One region of the Bacillus sp. AK128 genome, then DNA from elsewhere that is predicted to be linked to it. Evidence: a T-box and tRNA genes for the amino acid it is inferred to sense, from the RefSeq annotation. Region 1 holds a T-box; the other holds one or more tRNA genes.
What was found. The T-box of region 1 lies ahead of argS (arginine--tRNA ligase). A T-box ahead of a tRNA ligase gene usually reads a tRNA of that ligase, here a tRNA-Arg.
Positions count from the first base shown of each region.

Region 2: it has a tRNA-Arg gene. The T-box ahead of argS (arginine--tRNA ligase) is inferred to sense a tRNA for this amino acid. The anticodon was not compared.

Region 1 is NZ_CP096379.1:2,114,311-2,118,744, forward strand. Features, by position in the region: gene M1D60_RS10515 (hypothetical protein) at 1-522, shown strand, start outside; gene M1D60_RS10520 (hypothetical protein) at 739-1,059, shown strand; gene M1D60_RS10525 (hypothetical protein) at 1,117-1,245, opposite strand; T-box leader at 1,369-1,581, shown strand; gene argS (arginine--tRNA ligase) at 1,636-3,318, shown strand; gene mutM (bifunctional DNA-formamidopyrimidine glycosylase/DNA-(apurinic or apyrimidinic site) lyase) at 3,378-4,187, shown strand; gene M1D60_RS10540 (DUF2339 domain-containing protein) at 4,321-4,434, shown strand, end outside.
Region 2 is NZ_CP096379.1:653,892-658,325, forward strand. Features, by position in the region: gene M1D60_RS02890 (ABC transporter permease) at 1-917, shown strand, start outside; gene clpP (ATP-dependent Clp endopeptidase proteolytic subunit ClpP) at 1,242-1,829, opposite strand; tRNA gene M1D60_RS02900 (tRNA-Arg) at 2,100-2,175, shown strand; gene M1D60_RS02905 (sensor domain-containing diguanylate cyclase) at 2,318-3,877, shown strand; gene M1D60_RS02910 (DUF3817 domain-containing protein) at 3,899-4,228, opposite strand; gene yvfG (protein YvfG) at 4,300-4,434, opposite strand, start outside.

The DNA.
Region 1 (4,434 bases):
ATTGAAAAGCATATTAAAAATCTTTTTTGTACTCTTAATCGTTCAGAATCCTTCAAATGTGAAGCTATCTTTGATCATTATGGAAGTGGTTATGCTTCCTATGTCGATTTATTTTGTTATAGAAGAGATGGAAGTAGTAAGTTAAGTGAAAAATATATTGAAAAGGATTCTCTTACTTCTATCCAATTCGAAGGGCTTGTTATTTACATAAGTCGTTTAGCACCCGTTGCCATTATTGGAAAAGATGAACGTTATAAGTACATTATAGATAATGACAAAATAAAAGATGAATTTTTCGGTGCAATGAGCATGATTAGTAAGCCAGAAGATGTATTGGATGAACCACCACATTTTATGGTAGATGAATTTCGAGAAATCAAACAGTTATTAAATCATAAGGGCTATACCATTTTAAATAAACAATATTTGTCTCAAAACCTCCCGTTTAAAACGAAAATTGCGACGCTTACAGAGCCAAGGCAATATAAAGTGTTCGATGCTATTTTTTATTGGATGGATTAACTTTATGTGTAGCATCATCTTCAATTATTAGGGGCATTTCTCCAAGAAGGAGAAGTGCTGTTTTAACTAAACAATGTCTTTGTAAGCTAGATCAACTTTTATATCATAATAATTTTTTATTAGACAAAAATTTCACCCGATAGATGACGATATTTGACAATTTTTTCTATGTAATTTATGTATGATGGTAGAAAAGCATGTCTTGGGGTGAGGGAAATGATCGATCCAATGACAATTTCACCAAGAAAGAACGAAGTAAACTGCTATGATGTCACATTATTACAAACGCCTAGGATTGGCCAAAAAAAAGGATATCGTTCGGTTTACCGCTTAAATGTTCATGCGGGCAACCATCATGAAGCAATGTATGAAGTGTTTAAAACATTTAATGTAAAAGAATTAATGCCACAAGGAACAGAAGCTAGGTACATCCGAACTGGGGATATTTTGTATTTTGATGAAGGACGAGATGGTATGACCTATTATCAATTAAAGCCTGAAGGTTGGCGGAAAATTGGACGAGTTCATGTCAGGTAAAGCTTATTAAAAGTAAAACAAGAAAAAATAACTTTTTCTTGTTTTACATGGTTATGCTTAAGTGTTTTTTCTTTCCTTGGCAGAGTTTTCTTTGCCGTGTGCATTTTCCTCTGCAATGATTGCTTCCGGTGGAATATGATTGTTTTTCTTTGGCTGATTGACACGATTACGGTGTTTTTTACCCATGTTGATTCCCTCCTTTTTTGTCTATAGTATTTTTTGTAATTAGTGAAATAAAATTGATGGTAAAAAATACTGTTAAAAAAATAGTTGATGAACTGGAAAATTTATGTATAATTAATAAAAAATAATGAATCAACGATGAAGAGAGTAATAACCAATGCTCTAGAAAAGCGAATCAGGGATGGTGTGAGCCTGGTCTAACATTGCTTATGAAGCGCACTTCTGAGATGTATACTCAATTCGAAAAGAGTATGCCGGCTTATAGCCGTTACCTAGTAAAGTGGTTCTTTTTAAGAACAAACAGAGTGGTACCACGGGAATTAAACTCTCGTCTCTAATTTATAGAGGCGGGAGTTTTTTGTATTCCCACGATTAAGTAAAGGAGGAAGGCATATGTTTGTAAAGAAAACAGCAGAAGTTCTGTCTGAGTATATTTCCCTGAGTGAATTGGAAATTTATTTGGCATTAGAAAAACCTAAGCATAAAGGTTACGGGGATCTTTCGTTTCCATGTTTTATTTTGGCGAAAAAATTAAAAAAGTCACCTACCCAGATTGCAAATGAGCTGATCGCTTCAATCAATCATCCATATTTTAGGGAATTAGAATCTGTTGGTGGTTATCTAAACATCTTCTTGGAACAGGAGACTTTATTTGAATCAGTTTTAGAAAGCATTCATAAAGAGAAAGAAAAGTATGGCTATAGTCCAAAAGGGGAAGGACAGAAGATTGTAATTGACATGTCTTCTCCTAATATCGCGAAGCCTTTTTCAATGGGGCATTTGCGGTCAACAGTCATAGGAAATGCCATTTCAAACCTTTATGAAAAAATGGGGTACCAGGTTACTAAGATTAACTATATTGGGGATTGGGGAACCCAGTTTGGAAAACTTATTGCCGCCTATAAGAAATGGGGAGATGGTGGTGATCTTACTAATCAGCCTATAAAAGAATTATTAGCGCTTTATATAAAATTTCATGAGGAGGCAGAAAAGAACCCATTATTAAATGATGAGGGAAGAGAGTGGTTTAAAAAGCTAGAGGATGGTCATGAAGGAGCGACAGAGCTATGGAATTGGTTCAGAAACTTGTCCCTTGAAGAATTTGAGCGAATTTACAAACTGTTAGATGTAAATTTTCATCATATTCAAGGAGAGTCGTTCTTTAACGATAAGATGGATAAAGTAATTGAGGAACTTAATGAAAAAGGATTATTGACAGAGTCAGAAGGTGCTCAGATTGTCTCCCTTCAAGATAAAGAGCTACCACCTTGTTTAATTGTTAAGCGGGACGGTGCGACTTTATATGCCACTCGAGATCTGGCTGCGGTTTTATACCGAAAAGAGGCTTATCACTTCAATAAAGCTATTTATGTAGTAGGTCAAGAACAATCGCTCCACTTTAAACAGATCAAAGAGGTCCTTAAGAAGATGGATTATGAATGGGCGAATGAATTGATTCATGTTCCTTTCGGGTTGATTTTAAGTGATGGAAAGAAAATGTCGACGCGTAAAGGAAAGATTGTCTTACTAGATGAAGTGATCAATGAAGCCATCTCCTTAGCAAAAAAGAACATTGAAGAAAAAAATCCTGATTTACAGAACCAATCAGAGATCTCCACGATGATAGGCGTTGGTGCAATTGTCTTTCATGATTTAAAACACCATCGAAATCATGACTTTGAATTTTCTCTAAAGGAAATGCTAGCTTTCGAAGGAGAAACAGGACCATATCTACAATATACCTATGCCAGAATTCAGTCTCTTCTTAAAAAGGGAGAGTTTAAGTCACAAGCAAAGCATTCTATTCGTGCATATGACCAGGAAGGGTGGGAGGCTGTTAAGTTACTTTCCCAGTTTCCACAAGTAATTGAGAAGGCCTGTGACGACCATGATCCATCTCATATTGCCCGTTTTACACTTGATCTTGCGAAGGAGTTTAACTCGTATTATCATTCCGTCAAGATGATTGACTATTCCGATTCACAAGGAATGAGATTACAGCTCGCGTACTCTATAGGGGTTGTTTTAAAGGAGTGCCTAAGACTTCTTGGGGTTAAGGCTCCAATGAAAATGTAAATTTGGTGATTTGAATTGACGGCTACTACAAAAGCTAGATAAAAAAGTAGGTGATTTATATGCCCGAACTTCCAGAGATGGAAAATTATCGAAGACTTTTAAGTAGACAGGTTCAGCACAAACCCATTACAGATGTACATGTAAATCGAGAGAAATCCATTAATGTTTCTGTCAGTGAATTTCATCGTCGTGTCGTTGGTCAACACATCGTCGAAATCAAACGAAGAGGTAAACACTTGATTTTTGAATTGCAAAACGGAGATTCTCTTTTGTTACACTTAATGCTTGGTGGGACGATGTACTTAGGCTCAGAAGTGGATCAACCAAAGAGGACGAAGCAGGTCATTTTTGATTTTCAAAATAGTGAATTGTTTTTTATTGGACTAAGGCTTGGCTATCTTCATCTCTTATCAAGGGAACAACTTGAAGCTGAATTTAAGGATCTTGGTCCAGAACCATTGGATCCATCCTTCACATTTGATGTATTTAAAGATAGAGTTGGGAAGAAAAAAGGTAAGCTAAAGCCGACACTATTAGATCAACAATTCGTCGCCGGAATAGGTAACTGTTATTCAGACGAAATCTGTTATCATGCACAGTTACTACCGATGAGGAAGTGGAATGAGTTACAGGATAACGAGCTACAGCAGCTCTACTCAAGTATAGGTTTTGTTTTAAATCGTGCACTTGAGCTTGGAGGTTATATGGAGATGCCTTTATTTAAGCTTGATCAGTTAACAGGTGGATATAATGAAAACTGTCTGGTGTATGATCGTGAAGGAGAGAGCTGTAGCCGGTGTGGTCAAACGATTGTTAAGGTTGAACTAGCATCTAGAAAATGTTTTTATTGTCCGGGATGCCAACACTAAGAGTATTGACTGTAACTTAAGAAACTTGCATCTAAAAGAGAAACTCAACGATTTCAAGCAGGTAAATAAAAGAGTAAAGAGAATTAATTAATAGTATAACTAGGGAGAAATGCTATTAAGAAAGAGGTTCTCAATGACTGAACAAGAAAAGATTCAAGAATTAGAGAAAAGAGTATACCAGTTAGAAAAAGAAGCACATGATTTAAAAATGAGCTTACTTCAATTAAAAAGAGAAAGTCGTATGGAG
Region 2 (4,434 bases), 1.5 Mb from region 1:
AATCCGTTCCGGTGGTATCTTATTTCTACAATCGATATCCAGATACAAGTGTCATCTATCCTTTTGTTACCCAGTTACAACAGCAATATATTTCTTCTGTGACAGATAGACATTCTTTATCACCCGAAATTACAACGGAGTTATTTTCAACTATACCAGTAGAGAGAAATATGTTAGCTGAAAATACTGGGAGCTTAGGTATTGTATATGTATTTATTTTCTTAATGTATACGTTTATCTTAATGTTTGGTCAAGGAATTGCGATGAACATTACCGGTGAAAAGTCAACAAGGGTAATGGAAGTGATGATTACGAAGATTAAGCCAATTTATATGTTATTTGCAAAAGTTCTTTCTAATCTTTGTGCTGGATTAATCCAAGTCTCTATCTTCTTCCTAGCGGGCTATGTGGCTCATCTTATTGGTTGGCTTAATGTTGATCAATTTAATATATTTGGGTTTGTATTCGATTTATCGCAAATCGATGCCGGTCTCATTGTAGCTTTTATGTTTTTCTTCTCTTGCGGGTATTTAATGTATGCCTTGTGCTTTGCTGCATTAGGGTCAGTCATTTCAAGAACGGAGGACCTTGGAAGTGTAATGGGGCCCGTTATGATTCTTGTCATTGGGGCATTAATGGTTGGTATGAGGACCATGATGGATCCAACTGGCATGCTTGTCACGTTCTCCACGTATTTCCCGTTTTTCTCACCGATTGTTGCGTTTGCTAAATTTGTTATGGGGGAAATAACCATGATTCAGCTAGTTATTAGTGGAGTCATTTTACTAGCTTCCATCTTGCTAATCGCATACCTGGCATCACGTATCTATGTGAAAGGTGTAATGGTGTATGGAGAGAAGTTTAAATGGTCTCAGTTAAGTGAGCTAGTTAAAAAGGAAAAGGTTCATCAACTTTAATTGATGTGGGTTACTGCAAATTTTGCTGCATTATTAATTTAAATTTAATTAATAATTTGGTCCGTTGGTTTCCGCTGCAGGCGCTTGCTTTCCGCGGGGAGGGACGTGAGCCTCCTCGGCTTTGCCTGCGGGGTCTCACACTTCCCTCATTTCCCGCAGGAGTCAAACGCCTTCCGCTCCAACCAACTCTTGGTTGTTTACATTATTATTATATTGAAAAATCTTTTCAGAAAACAACTTATACAAAAAGAGTAGTAGACTAAATACAAACCCATTATAAAATAAGAAAAAGTGAGGATATGAATTCCTCACTTTTTCTTATCATTACTTATTATCTTTTGTTAGAACCTGGTCGACTAGACCGTATTCCATTGCCTTATCAGCTGTCATGAAGTTGTCACGCTCTGTGTCGCGCTCGATTACTTCGATTGGTTGGCCAGTACGTTCTGCTAGGATTTCGTTTAGCTTTGAACGTAGGAATAGGATACGCTTAGCAGCAATTTCGATTTCAGTTGCTTGACCTTGTGCACCACCTAATGGTTGGTGAATCATAACTTCACTGTTTGGTAACGCGAAACGCTTGCCTTTTTCACCTGCAGCAAGAAGGAATGCACCCATTGAAGCGGCCATACCGATACAGATTGTAGAAACCTTAGGCTTGATAAATTGCATCGTGTCATAGATTGCCATACCTGCAGTTATTGAACCACCAGGGCTGTTAATGTATAAAGAAATATCTTTATCAGGATCTTCAGCAGCTAAGAATAGAAGCTGAGATACGATTGAGTTTGCTACATTATCATCAATTGCAGAACCTAACATGATAATTCTGTCTTTAAGAAGACGAGAGTATATGTCGTATGCTCTTTCACCGCGATTTGTTTGTTCGATTACCGTTGGAATTAAATTCATCGTGAAATCCTCCTTTAAAATCATTCAGTAGTTTATGTATTTATCATAACTCTAAGGTCAATGAAGGTCAAACAAAAGCCCTTGTCATTATATGTATTCAAAGATGAGTCCAATCATACCCTTCACTACCATATTCAGCATAACCAATTCTCATGCTTTTCTAACCCTAGTTACATAAATTTTAACATATGTTCGACTATATCCAATATAATCCTACTTGAAAAGTAGTGATTTCTTTCATATAATAGATAAGTCACACACTAAACACATGCGCTCGTAGCTCAGTTGGATAGAGCGGTAGTTTCCGGTACTACGTCTGCCGGGGGTTCGAATCCCTCCGAGCGCGTCCAATTATGAATAAGTAACGAAAAGCATCCTATTTCTGAAATGGGATGCTTTTATTTTGTATCTGTACATATCAATTAATCTTTAAAAAAGCCGATATATTTAATACTAGCAACAAAGAATCTTCATATGGTGGGACTAGAATGAAACGAAAAATATCTCTACAAAACTTAATTCTAATTTTAATATCCTTCGCAATGCTTGGGACGAGTATTGGTGGACTGGCCTCAAGTATTATTGTAAGTAAGGGGCATCTTGAGCAAAGTTACTTACATGAAAATCAATTTTATGCAGAAAAATTAGCTGATACAACAGATTCTTTATTTAGAAATATGTTTAGAACCCTTGAGGTAGGAGCAAAGAGTGTTTCTTTACTCATGGGAAATCAAGAAACAATGGCTCTAGAAATTAATAAAATATATGACTCTACCAATTTCTTTAACTCTGTTTTTTTTGTAGATCATAACGGGGTTATCGTCTCGACAGCTCCTAATTATGGATTGCTCGGTAAACAGTTACAATCAGTTGGAGTAAAAGAAGCATTAACAAAGAAACAGTCGTTAATTTCTCAGCCGTATATAGGAGTGACAGGTAGATTAATGGTGCTTATTTCTTATCCTGTTTTTAATGATGGTGGGGAATACCTTGGATTCATTGGCTCTACCATCTATTTGGAGGAACAGAACAGTATCAAGGAGACTCTTGGTCTACATCCAGAACATATGAATGATTCCTATGTATATGTAGTCGACTCAAAAGGGAATATCATCTATCACCCTGAAAAAGAACGTATTGGAGAGAACGTTATTCAAAATAATGTGGTTAAGAAGGTCGTTAAGGGAGAGGAAGGCCAAGCGGAGGTTAAAAATACAAAAGGAATTAAGATGCTGGCAGGTTTTTCATATGTCGAGACAAGTAAGTGGGGAATAGTGAGTCAGACCCCAGCTCAGTCTGTAATGGGCCCAACATATGAATTAGCTAATAATGTGGCGAAATATACGATTCCATTTATCATTTTCATCTTTATTATTTCTTTTCTTCTATTGAAGGCCATTGTTAATCCTCTTAAACAGCTTGCCAATTATGCCAGATTCATAGCTGAGAGAAAGAATGTAAGCCAGCCTGTCATACCAGATCGATATATAGAGCTTTCTGAATTAAAAACTACCATGTTTAAGATGGTCAAAGCCCATAAAGAACAAGTGGACCTGGCAGAAAGTCAATCGATTCTTGATTCTCTTACCGGTTTATATAATCGTCGTCACTTTGACAAGGTGATGAACAAATACAAGAACTATTCTGTTTTAATTCTCGATATTGATTATTTCAAAGCGGTGAATGATGAGTTTGGTCATTTAAAGGGAGACGAGGTGTTAAAATTTTTGGCTAATCTCCTAAAAGAGGAAATAAGGGACCTAGATTTATGCTTCCGTTTAGGTGGAGAGGAATTTTTAATTCTATTGCCCGATACGGAGATTGAAGATGCACAACAAATTGCCGAACGAATTCGAGAGAAAGTAGAAAGTACGCCAAGTCCAACTGGAAAGGTAATTACGATTTCAATTGGAATAGGGAATATGCCAAAGACAGCGATCCATTACACAGAATTGTTTAATCTTGTTGACCAAGCCTTATATAAAGCAAAAAGAAATGGACGAAATCAGTCCGCTATTGCAGAGAATAACAGAAGAAGCCATCCGTAACGGAGGCTTCTTCTTTATCTATTACATATCTTTATGTTTTTTTACAAAAATAACGGGATCCTCAAGTGTTTGTAGACGCTTGTCTAAAATGAAGGTTCCAAAAGGTATGAGTGAGGCGATGACCCCACCAAGTCCAAACCAAAATGACTGGCGGTAGGCAAAAAATACATGAGCTAGGGCAAACAAGAAAAGGACAAAAAATAAACCATGAATGGCTCCGGTAATCGTAACCGCAATTGGGAAGTCGGCCATATATTTCAACGGCATCGCAATCCCTAATAAAATGAGATAAGATAAGCCTTCAATTAAACCAATAAGTCGTAAGCGTCCGACAGGATTTGTTAATGTCATAGGAACCTCCAAATGTAGTTGTACTACTATTATAGTATAGAATTAAGTTAATTAACTAGCTCATTCTTTATTTAAAACTCCTGGGACTTAATGGTAGTATAAGCCTCATCTAAATTGCGAATGCGCTGGAGTGTTTCTGAACCTTTCGTCAGCTTTTCTGTAACAAGAGTTGAAACAATCGATCGATAATAGCTATTCATGGCATC